DNA from 2 places in the Paenibacillus sp. FSL P2-0173 genome. Region 2 is predicted to be linked to the other one. Evidence: riboswitches for the same ligand, from Rfam matches in the RefSeq annotation. Region 2 holds a riboswitch; the other holds the start of a gene.
What was found. Region 2 has a riboswitch for thiamine pyrophosphate ahead of MKX30_RS22895 (ABC transporter substrate-binding protein). Riboswitches for the same ligand answer to the same signal wherever they lie in the genome.
Positions count from the first base shown of each region.

Region 1: it holds a riboswitch for thiamine pyrophosphate, as region 2 does, so the genes downstream of both, thiC (phosphomethylpyrimidine synthase ThiC) here and MKX30_RS22895 (ABC transporter substrate-binding protein) in region 2, are expected to answer to the same signal.

Region 1 is NZ_JBBOYK010000004.1:288,764-293,075, reverse strand. It holds gene MKX30_RS21245 (alpha/beta hydrolase) at 1-840, opposite strand, end outside; gene MKX30_RS21240 (IclR family transcriptional regulator) at 1,139-1,882, shown strand; TPP riboswitch at 2,038-2,150, shown strand; gene thiC (phosphomethylpyrimidine synthase ThiC) at 2,338-4,182, shown strand; gene MKX30_RS21230 (hypothetical protein) at 4,304-4,312, opposite strand, start outside.
Region 2 is NZ_JBBOYK010000004.1:670,555-674,866, reverse strand. It holds gene MKX30_RS22910 (ABC transporter permease) at 1-36, opposite strand, end outside; gene MKX30_RS22905 (MTH1187 family thiamine-binding protein) at 33-326, opposite strand; gene MKX30_RS22900 (hypothetical protein) at 569-751, shown strand; gene MKX30_RS22895 (ABC transporter substrate-binding protein) at 759-1,802, opposite strand; TPP riboswitch at 1,995-2,104, opposite strand; gene MKX30_RS22890 (pyridoxamine 5'-phosphate oxidase family protein) at 2,375-2,809, shown strand; gene MKX30_RS22885 (bifunctional 2',3'-cyclic-nucleotide 2'-phosphodiesterase/3'-nucleotidase) at 3,031-4,312, shown strand, end outside.

The DNA.
Region 1 (4,312 bases), 380 kb from region 2:
AGGATAAGGAGCTTTTTCATCCTGTGTACCATGCACAAACATGATCGGGAACGGATAGTTTTCCTTTTTAACTTCCTGATATGGAATTTGATGCAAGCTGGTTCCGTTCAAGACTGGAAACAGCAACTCCAGAATTTCCAAAGACGGATGTCTTGGCAGATTAATTTGATTGTGAATGTTATGGTACAGCGTATCTGGCTCCAGCAGGAAGGTGCTGTCCAAAATCATTGCGTCCACATCCTTGGTTTGCAAGCCCGCCTGAAGAGCGGTTCCTGCCCCCATGGAGAAGCCCCATACGATAATCTCCGACGAGCCGCGTTGCTTCGCAAGCTGAATTGCTCCGAGGAGCTGTTGGGATTCTGCTTTGCCTCCGGTTGCGACTGCTTTGCTGTTTTGTGACGCAAATCCATAATCGAACATGACCACATTAAAGTTCAAACTGTGGGCATAATGCGCCAGATCATACATGGGAATCCAGCTTTCTTCGCGGTTAGCCCCATAGCCATGACTGAAAATAATCGTTTTCCGCGATTGATCCGCCGGGATATACCAGCCTTGTACCATGCGGCTACCATCCTTGGCAGGGAAGCTGACTTCCTCATAAGGCATGCTTTTGGCCTGCATCGGATTAGAGTACAGTGGTGCAACGGTGGGATTCGTAAGTACCCATGCGATGTAAGCATGCAAGGCAATAAAACAAAACAACAGAAAAAAGACGACCGACAGCAGCAGAGCAATCACAACGTGCTTGAACCGCAGCAGACGGGGATTAAAGAGTGGGGTGGACGGCTCCTGAACAGCGGTCTGTAGCTGAGCGTTGCGCTGGGATGTCGAAATCATGTAAGAGCCTCCTTATATAAAATTGATCTTCGTTTCATAGAATTTAGGTATAATTCCACTTGAAAATAGTAGTGTAGATCCGTATAGATACCTATTATCGTATGATGGGGATTATCCAAAGTCAACGCCTGAACCGGAAAAGTAAAAATGATGCAAAGAATTGTCGATGTTTGTTCTCGTTCTGTAATATGGTTGTCACAAAAACATCGGTTTACAGTAGCCGCGACTATTCTATATAATTTATGTAACCATGTTTCATAGTGTGAAACGAATATGGATACAAGAGGAGCGGTTCACGATGGAAGACCGTAAATTAACCGTTCGCGCTGTAGAGCGTGCACTTGATATACTGCTGTGTTTTACCGCAGATTCGGATCTTGGCCTGACGGAGATTGCCTCCAAAATTGGTCTACATAAAAGCACGGTTCATCGGCTGCTGACTACGTTGGAGGATCGGGGCTTTGTCGTTCGGAATGCCGAAACGGAAAAATATCGACTTGGCTTCCGCATTTGGGAGCTATCCACGCACTTGTCCCAAAGCGACGAGCCGGCGGTGTTGTTACAGCCTGCAATGGAAGGACTACGTGATCGTCTGGGCGAGACGGTCAGCTTGTACTTACGTGACGGCAGCATGCGTATTCGCATACAAGCCGTGCAGAGCAATCAGGCGATCCGCAGGGTTGCGCCTGTAGGTGCGCGTATGCCGCTGGCTGTAGGGGCCTCCAGCAAAGTGCTGGCAGCCTTTATGCCGCCGCAGGAGCTGGAAGCCCTGCTAAGCGGGGATGAATGGCCGTCCTCAGTAGACCCGGAGGTCTATAAAGCCCAGCTGCAGGACATTCGCGAGAAGGGCTATGCGACCAGCTATGAAGAACGGGAGCCAGGGGCTGCTGCTGTGGCTGCCCCAATTGTAAACCGGAAGGGACAGGTCACTGCGGCTTTATCTGTATCCGGTCCGGTCAGTCGGCTTGCACCCGAGACGCTACATGACTTTGCTCCGATTTTGATTGAAGCGGCGAAGGAAATGGGGCTTATGCTTCCGTAACAAGAATGAACACAGTTGAAGCAAGCAGAGTGATTTGATGGGGAGCGTCTCCTTGGTAAAGGGAACCTAGAAGGGTTGCCAAAGCCATAAATTTAAAGTAGTCTGGTAAGGATGGCGGGATATCTGTTATAGCCGCCTCATGTGAATAGAAGTATCACAGTTACTGGGGGAGCCTGTAATGCCGGGCTGAGATGGAATCGTGCAAGATTCCGGACCCTTTGCACCTGATCTGGATCATACCAGCGTAGGGAAGTAATCGGCCATTGAAATGTATACGCGGCTGCTGTCTACAGTGGCGCATTGGAATAGGATTATTCCACATGCGTACTGTCTGGATAGCTGCCTCGTTAGATTAGCCGGTTCCCTAGGGAACCGGCTTTTTTGCATAGATCAGCGCCACCCTGGGAATGGTTCCGGATCGGTGTGTCATTTCATCGAAACGGGAGGAATGGACAATGAAGCCGACAGAAGTAGAAGGAACAAAAGGAACAGAATTGAAATCAACAGAAGTAAGATTGGTAGGAACAAAAGAAGTTGAGGTAGAGAAGACAAACGGGGAGCAAGCCAGAGGGGTAACGCCCTTTCCAGGGAGCCGTAAGGTATATATTCAAGGCTCACGGCCGGACATTGCCGTGCCAGAGCGGGAAATTGCTCTTCATCCTACACATACGCCGCAGGGCACGGAGCATCATGAGCCATTGCGTGTGTACGATACGAGCGGTCCCATGACCGACGAAGCCTATCAGGTCGATATCCGTCAGGGCCTGCCTCCATTACGGCGAGCTTGGGCCCTGGAACGGGGCGATGTGGAGGCTTACGAGGGACGCGCCGTCAAACCGGAGGATAATGGACTGAAACCTGGCTCCAAACGGGAGACAGTTGAATTTCCCGGCGTGACCAACCGTCCGCTTCGTGCTTCGCAAGGTCGTACAGTGACGCAAATGCATTATGCGCGGCAAGGGATCATTACGCCCGAAATGGAATTTGCGGCGATCCGCGAAGGGGTGGAGCCTGAGTTTGTACGGCAGGAGTTGGCTGCTGGACGAGCCATTTTGCCTTCGAATATCAATCACCCGGAAAGTGAGCCAATGGTCATTGGGCGTCATTTTCACGTGAAGATCAATGCGAACATTGGTAATTCTGCGGTTACCTCCTCCATCGAGGAGGAAGTGGAAAAAATGACCTGGGCTGTGCGTTGGGGCTCGGATACAGTTATGGACCTGTCCACAGGCCGTAATATCCATACAACACGTGAATGGATCATTCGGAATTCTCCTGTACCGATTGGGACTGTACCGCTGTATCAGGCACTTGAAAAGGTGAACGGCGAAGCAGAAGCGCTGACGTGGGAGCTGTATCGCGATACGCTGATTGAGCAAGCGGAGCAGGGAGTGGACTATTTTACAATTCATGCGGGTGTATTGCTGCGGTATATACCGATGACGGCGAATAGAATGACGGGAATCGTATCCCGTGGTGGGTCGATCATGGCAGCCTGGTGCCTTGCGCACCATCAGGAGAATTTTTTGTATACGCATTTTGAAGAAATCTGCGAAATTATGAAAGCCTATGATGTGGCCTTTTCTCTCGGGGATGGTCTACGTCCGGGTAGCATCTATGATGCGAATGATGAAGCACAGTTTGCAGAGCTGGAAACGTTGGGCGAGCTAACGCAGATCGCCTGGAAGCATGATGTTCAGGTCATGATTGAAGGGCCAGGACATGTCCCTATGCATAAAATCAAAGAGAATGTGGATTTACAAATGGAGATTTGTAAGGAAGCTCCTTTCTATACCTTGGGGCCGCTCACGACGGATATTGCCCCCGGATATGATCATATTACCTCAGCCATCGGGGCGGCGATGATCGGTTGGTTTGGGACGTCCATGCTGTGTTATGTTACGCCTAAGGAGCATTTGGGTCTGCCGAATAAGGATGATGTCCGCGAGGGTGTCATTACCTACAAAATTGCGGCACATGCTGCCGATCTGGCGAAGGGTCATCCACGGGCACAGCAGCGGGATGATGCTTTGTCCAAGGCACGCTTTGAGTTCCGGTGGCGGGACCAGTTCAATCTGTCGCTTGATCCCGAGCGGGCCTTGTCCTACCATGATGAAACGCTACCGGCAGAGGGCGCCAAGGAAGCACATTTCTGCTCGATGTGTGGTCCCAAATTTTGTAGTATGCGCATTACGCAGGACATTCGCGCTTATGCAGCGGATAAGGGGCTGAACACTCAAGAAGCAGTAGCTGCCGGGATGCGTGAGAAGGCAGAGCAGTATCGGGATGGAGGTCAGTAAAACGAACGTGTGAGTTTAGGAAAAATGAATTAAAAAAGCCGTGGTTCTCTACAGTCGATGTAGGGAACTACGGCTTTTTAGCTTATGTAAAGCGGGATCTTGCAACCGGATAAACGGCGCCTTATTTTTT
Region 2 (4,312 bases):
TTTCCACCAGGATGCGTTCTTGCCTTTCGGATTCATGGGCGATATTTCTCGGTCAGCTTGTTCATGCTGATGCCTTGTGGGTTATGTGCGATTTTGATCTGTGAAATGACGCTGGGACTGCCCGCTTCCGTCAAAGCCTCGTGCATTTCTTTAACCACTTTCAGCAACTCGTCGAGCTCGCCCTCCATGGTCGTATCCAATGGATTCACCTGATGTTTGACACCGGAGCGCTGAATGACCTCGATCGCCTTATCTACATACGGGTAAGAGTCCTCGTTATTAGGAGTTTTAGGGATTACTTGAATACTGAGCAGTGTGTTAGCCATGCAAATTCACCTGTCCTTTATTTGGAGTGTTATTAAAAAAATATGGTGGTTTAAGGCGGGGAGACCGCTTCGCGTTTCATTTGATCTTACGATCGCTGCGCTTCTCCAGATTCAAATGAACCACTACGCTGCCAACCGCCTTAAAAACACCCTATTTTTAAAGCTGGTTTGTGTGGCATTTTTAACACACAAGCGCACCTACTTAGCGCTTAGATAATATGAGAAACTAAAGAATAAACCAAGTGGAACGAGAACGAAGTGGGCGGAATGGTGCTGTACAAGCGTTAGCGTTCGCCTTTGTACCCAGATTTCAACCTCTGGATATTCATAAAAGAAATCTGGGTACAGCAGCGATGGGAAGCACCATCCGACTGCGTAGTGGCGCTTCGTTCACTTCTCTAGTTCAGTCTTATTTAGCGTTTTAACAAATGATCAACGCTTGGGCAGGAAACCGTTTGTGAAGGCTTTATCGACTTCCAAAGGCTTGCTGAGCAGCTTGCGTTCGTACATCCAGTCCGAATAGTTTTGCCATACCTCCGGTTTTTGCACACCCCATTGCGCGGCATCGTCCTGATAACGCGGGCTTAGCCATTTTTGGCTGGCAAGTACCAGTTTTTTATCCAGCTCCGGTACAGCTTTGCTTAAGATGTCTGCGGCTTCTTCCGGATGAGCGATAGTGTATTCATAGCCTTGTGCGGTAGCGTCCATGAACGCTTTGACCAGCTCGGGATCATTTTTTATTGTCTGTTCGTTGCTCACAATTACAGGTGTATAGTAATCGAGGCTTTTGGAATAATCTTTTACATACAGCATATCCAATGGCTCACCTCGAAGCTGGGCCTCGATTCCGGTCCATGCGTAGAAAATCCAGGCAAAGTCGATATCCCGCTTCACGGCTGTAAAATAGTCTGCATTGCCCATGTTGATGATCTTCACTTTGCTCACATCGCCTTTGTCTGAATCCATGATGGATTTCATGACCGCTTCTTCTACGGGAGAGCCCCAACCGCCGTATTTTTTACCTTCAAAATCTTTCGGGCTCTTAATTCCACGATCTACCGGGGCTGCGAAGCCTGAGGTATTATGCTGAATCACCGCAGCGATGGATACAAGCGGCACGCCTTGCGTACGAGCCTGTGTGACGCCTTCTTGGTAGCTGATACCAAAAGGTGCAGCATTAGAAGCAACCATTTGATCAGCTCCGCCTGAGCCAGGTTGAACAATTTGGACATTCAAACCCGCTTTTTCGTAAAATCCTTTGTCCTTAGCGACATAGAGTCCCGTATGATTCGTATTGGGTGTCCAGTCGAGCACGACTTTAACATCTTTGAGCCCCTTTGCCGGAGTAGACGTTTGAGTGTCGGTAGCGGGAGCCGCTTCTTGGGATGTGGGGGGACTTCCACCGCAAGCGGTCAGGGTCAGGGCCATGAGCCACAGACTGATCAGTCCCAGGCTTAACATTTTCATGCGCTTCATCGTTGTGTTCTCTCCTTTAATTACCCGTTATCCGTCCAATCAGACAGCTTAAGTTCCCCATTTTCTAAAAATAACATCTGCCGGATGCGATCTTTCCAACAACATAATCTTCAACAAAAAAAGCGCCCCGAGTTTCCGGGGACGCTTGCGCTTGTATATACCAAAGTAAGGGATGGTCCTATGTAAAAAAGGCACATCTTGCTTAAGCATTCCTACGCTGGCATTACCCAGATCAGGTTGTAAGGGTCAGTGTCTTGGGACACACTCTCAGCCGGCCGATTCCAGCACCCCTGGCATTGTATGGTTTAATGGGTTCATTTATTCGGGTTTACTACGACGATTATATGCCTTGAATGCGGGTCTGTCCAGCATGAAGGGAGAGGTGACGGTTCATTTGCCGAACGACAGGGTACACTTTTACTGTGAGCTTTGATCTGAAAATGAGCATGAATCAATTCGATTCGATCCGGTCATGTTATTTTCAGAACAGCTACGCAAGTAGGTTCAGATGGGCTGGTGCCCAATGGCGTGGCCGTAGAGAATTCTAATTCGTGAAAAGGAGTTGTTGTACTGTGGGTAAAACGGAAACATTGGATCGCAACCAACTGGAACAAGCCATTGTGAAGGCTTTGGATAACAACAAATTTTGCTCGTTAGGTACGGTAGAGGGTGGCAAACCGAAAGTACGCTATATGGCCCTTTTTAACGATGGAATGAACATTCATCTGGCGACAGATCGCAAAACGCATAAAGTAGAGGAGCTAAAGGACAATCCGAATGCTTATCTGCTGCTGGGTTATGAAGTTGGCGGTACGAAGGAAGTCGTAGAAGTGGAGGCTACCGTCCAGATCACAGCTGATGAGGGGCTGCGCAAACAAGTGTGGAACGATTCCTTGAAGGAATGGTTTTCCGGACCGGATGATCCCGATTATGTCATTCTGGACGTGAATCCGACACGCATTGAGTATGTGGGTCAGCAATCTGAGCGCCAGGTTTGGAAGAAGTAATACGAATATAAATGGATAAGCCGGTGAATCTCCGAGTTTTTTAGGAGGTTTGCTGGCTTTTTATTTTTTGAGAAAATTAATTATTTTTTCATAAATAATTTAAGTAAATGACTACTCTTTTATCTGGCGTTGGATTAAAATAGAAATGGTGGGTTCAAGGCTTACATATATGTGCAAAAGTATGTATATGAGGCATACACCTTAATGAGGAGGGGTATATTTTGTTATTTCGTAAAAATTGGTTTAAAGGGTTTACAGCAGCAGTTGTGGCTTGTAGCATGCTGGTGTTTTCGGCCGCTCCATCCTGGGCAGCTAGCGATTCTCGCGATAGCGCTACGGTGAATTTGCGGATCATGGAAACAACGGATATTCATGCGTCGCTGATGAACTATGATTACTATTCAGACAAAGAAACCAACGAATATGGCTTGATTAGCACAGCTGGTTTGATCCAACAGGCGCGTAGTGAAACAAGAAACAGCATGCTGTTCGATAACGGTGATTTGTTACAGGGCAATCCATTAGGCGATTATATGGCCAGAAACAAAACCTATGAAAAAGAAGGCGGTGTCCATCCAGTCTACAAGATGATGAACTTGATGGGCTATGATGCGGCGACAGTGGGTAACCACGAATTCAACTACGGTCTCGATTTTCTGGAGAAATCGCTCAAGGGAGCCGATTTTCCTTACGTAAATGCGAATGTTTATGTTGACAAGGGGGGGCAAGCTACTAAAAATTATTTTACCCCTTATCGAATTCTTGATAAAACGGTAACGGACGAGAAGGGCCAAGAGCACATCCTTAGAGTGGGCGTCATCGGTTTGGTCACACCACAAATTATGCAGTGGGATGAAGCCAATTTGAAGGATAAAGTCGTTACGAAGGATATTGTGGAAACGGCGAAAAAGTTTATTCCTCAAATGAAGACGGAAGGTGCTGACATTATTGTCGTGCTTGCGCACACAGGTTATGAGGATGTGCCGCAAACGCCAATGATGGAGAATGCCGTTAAATATTTAAGCCAGGTGGACGGAATTAACGCTATTTTGTTTGGGCATGCTCATAAATCTTTCCCCGGCCCTGATTTTAAAGAAATGAAGGGTGTAGATCTAGATAAAGGAACCATTAACGGCGTACCGGCTGTGGAAGCTTCCTCATGGGGCAAGGATCTGGGTATTATTGACCTGAGCCTGGAAAAGAGAAACCGCGAGTGGAACGTAACTAACTCTCAGTCTGAAGTACGTCCGGTTGTGAGTACCACTAACCAGGCTGTGCAGTTTACTCCTGACTACAAACTGACAGATTCGATCAAGGAAGAGCATCAAGGAACGCTGGATTATGTTCGCCAACCTGTTGGAACAACGACTGCACCGATTAACAGTTATTTTGCATTAGTGCAGGATGACCCTTCCATTCAAATTGTGACGAATGCACAGAAATGGTATGTTCAAAACCATCTTAAAGGGACCGAATACGAAAATCTTCCCGTATTGTCGGCAG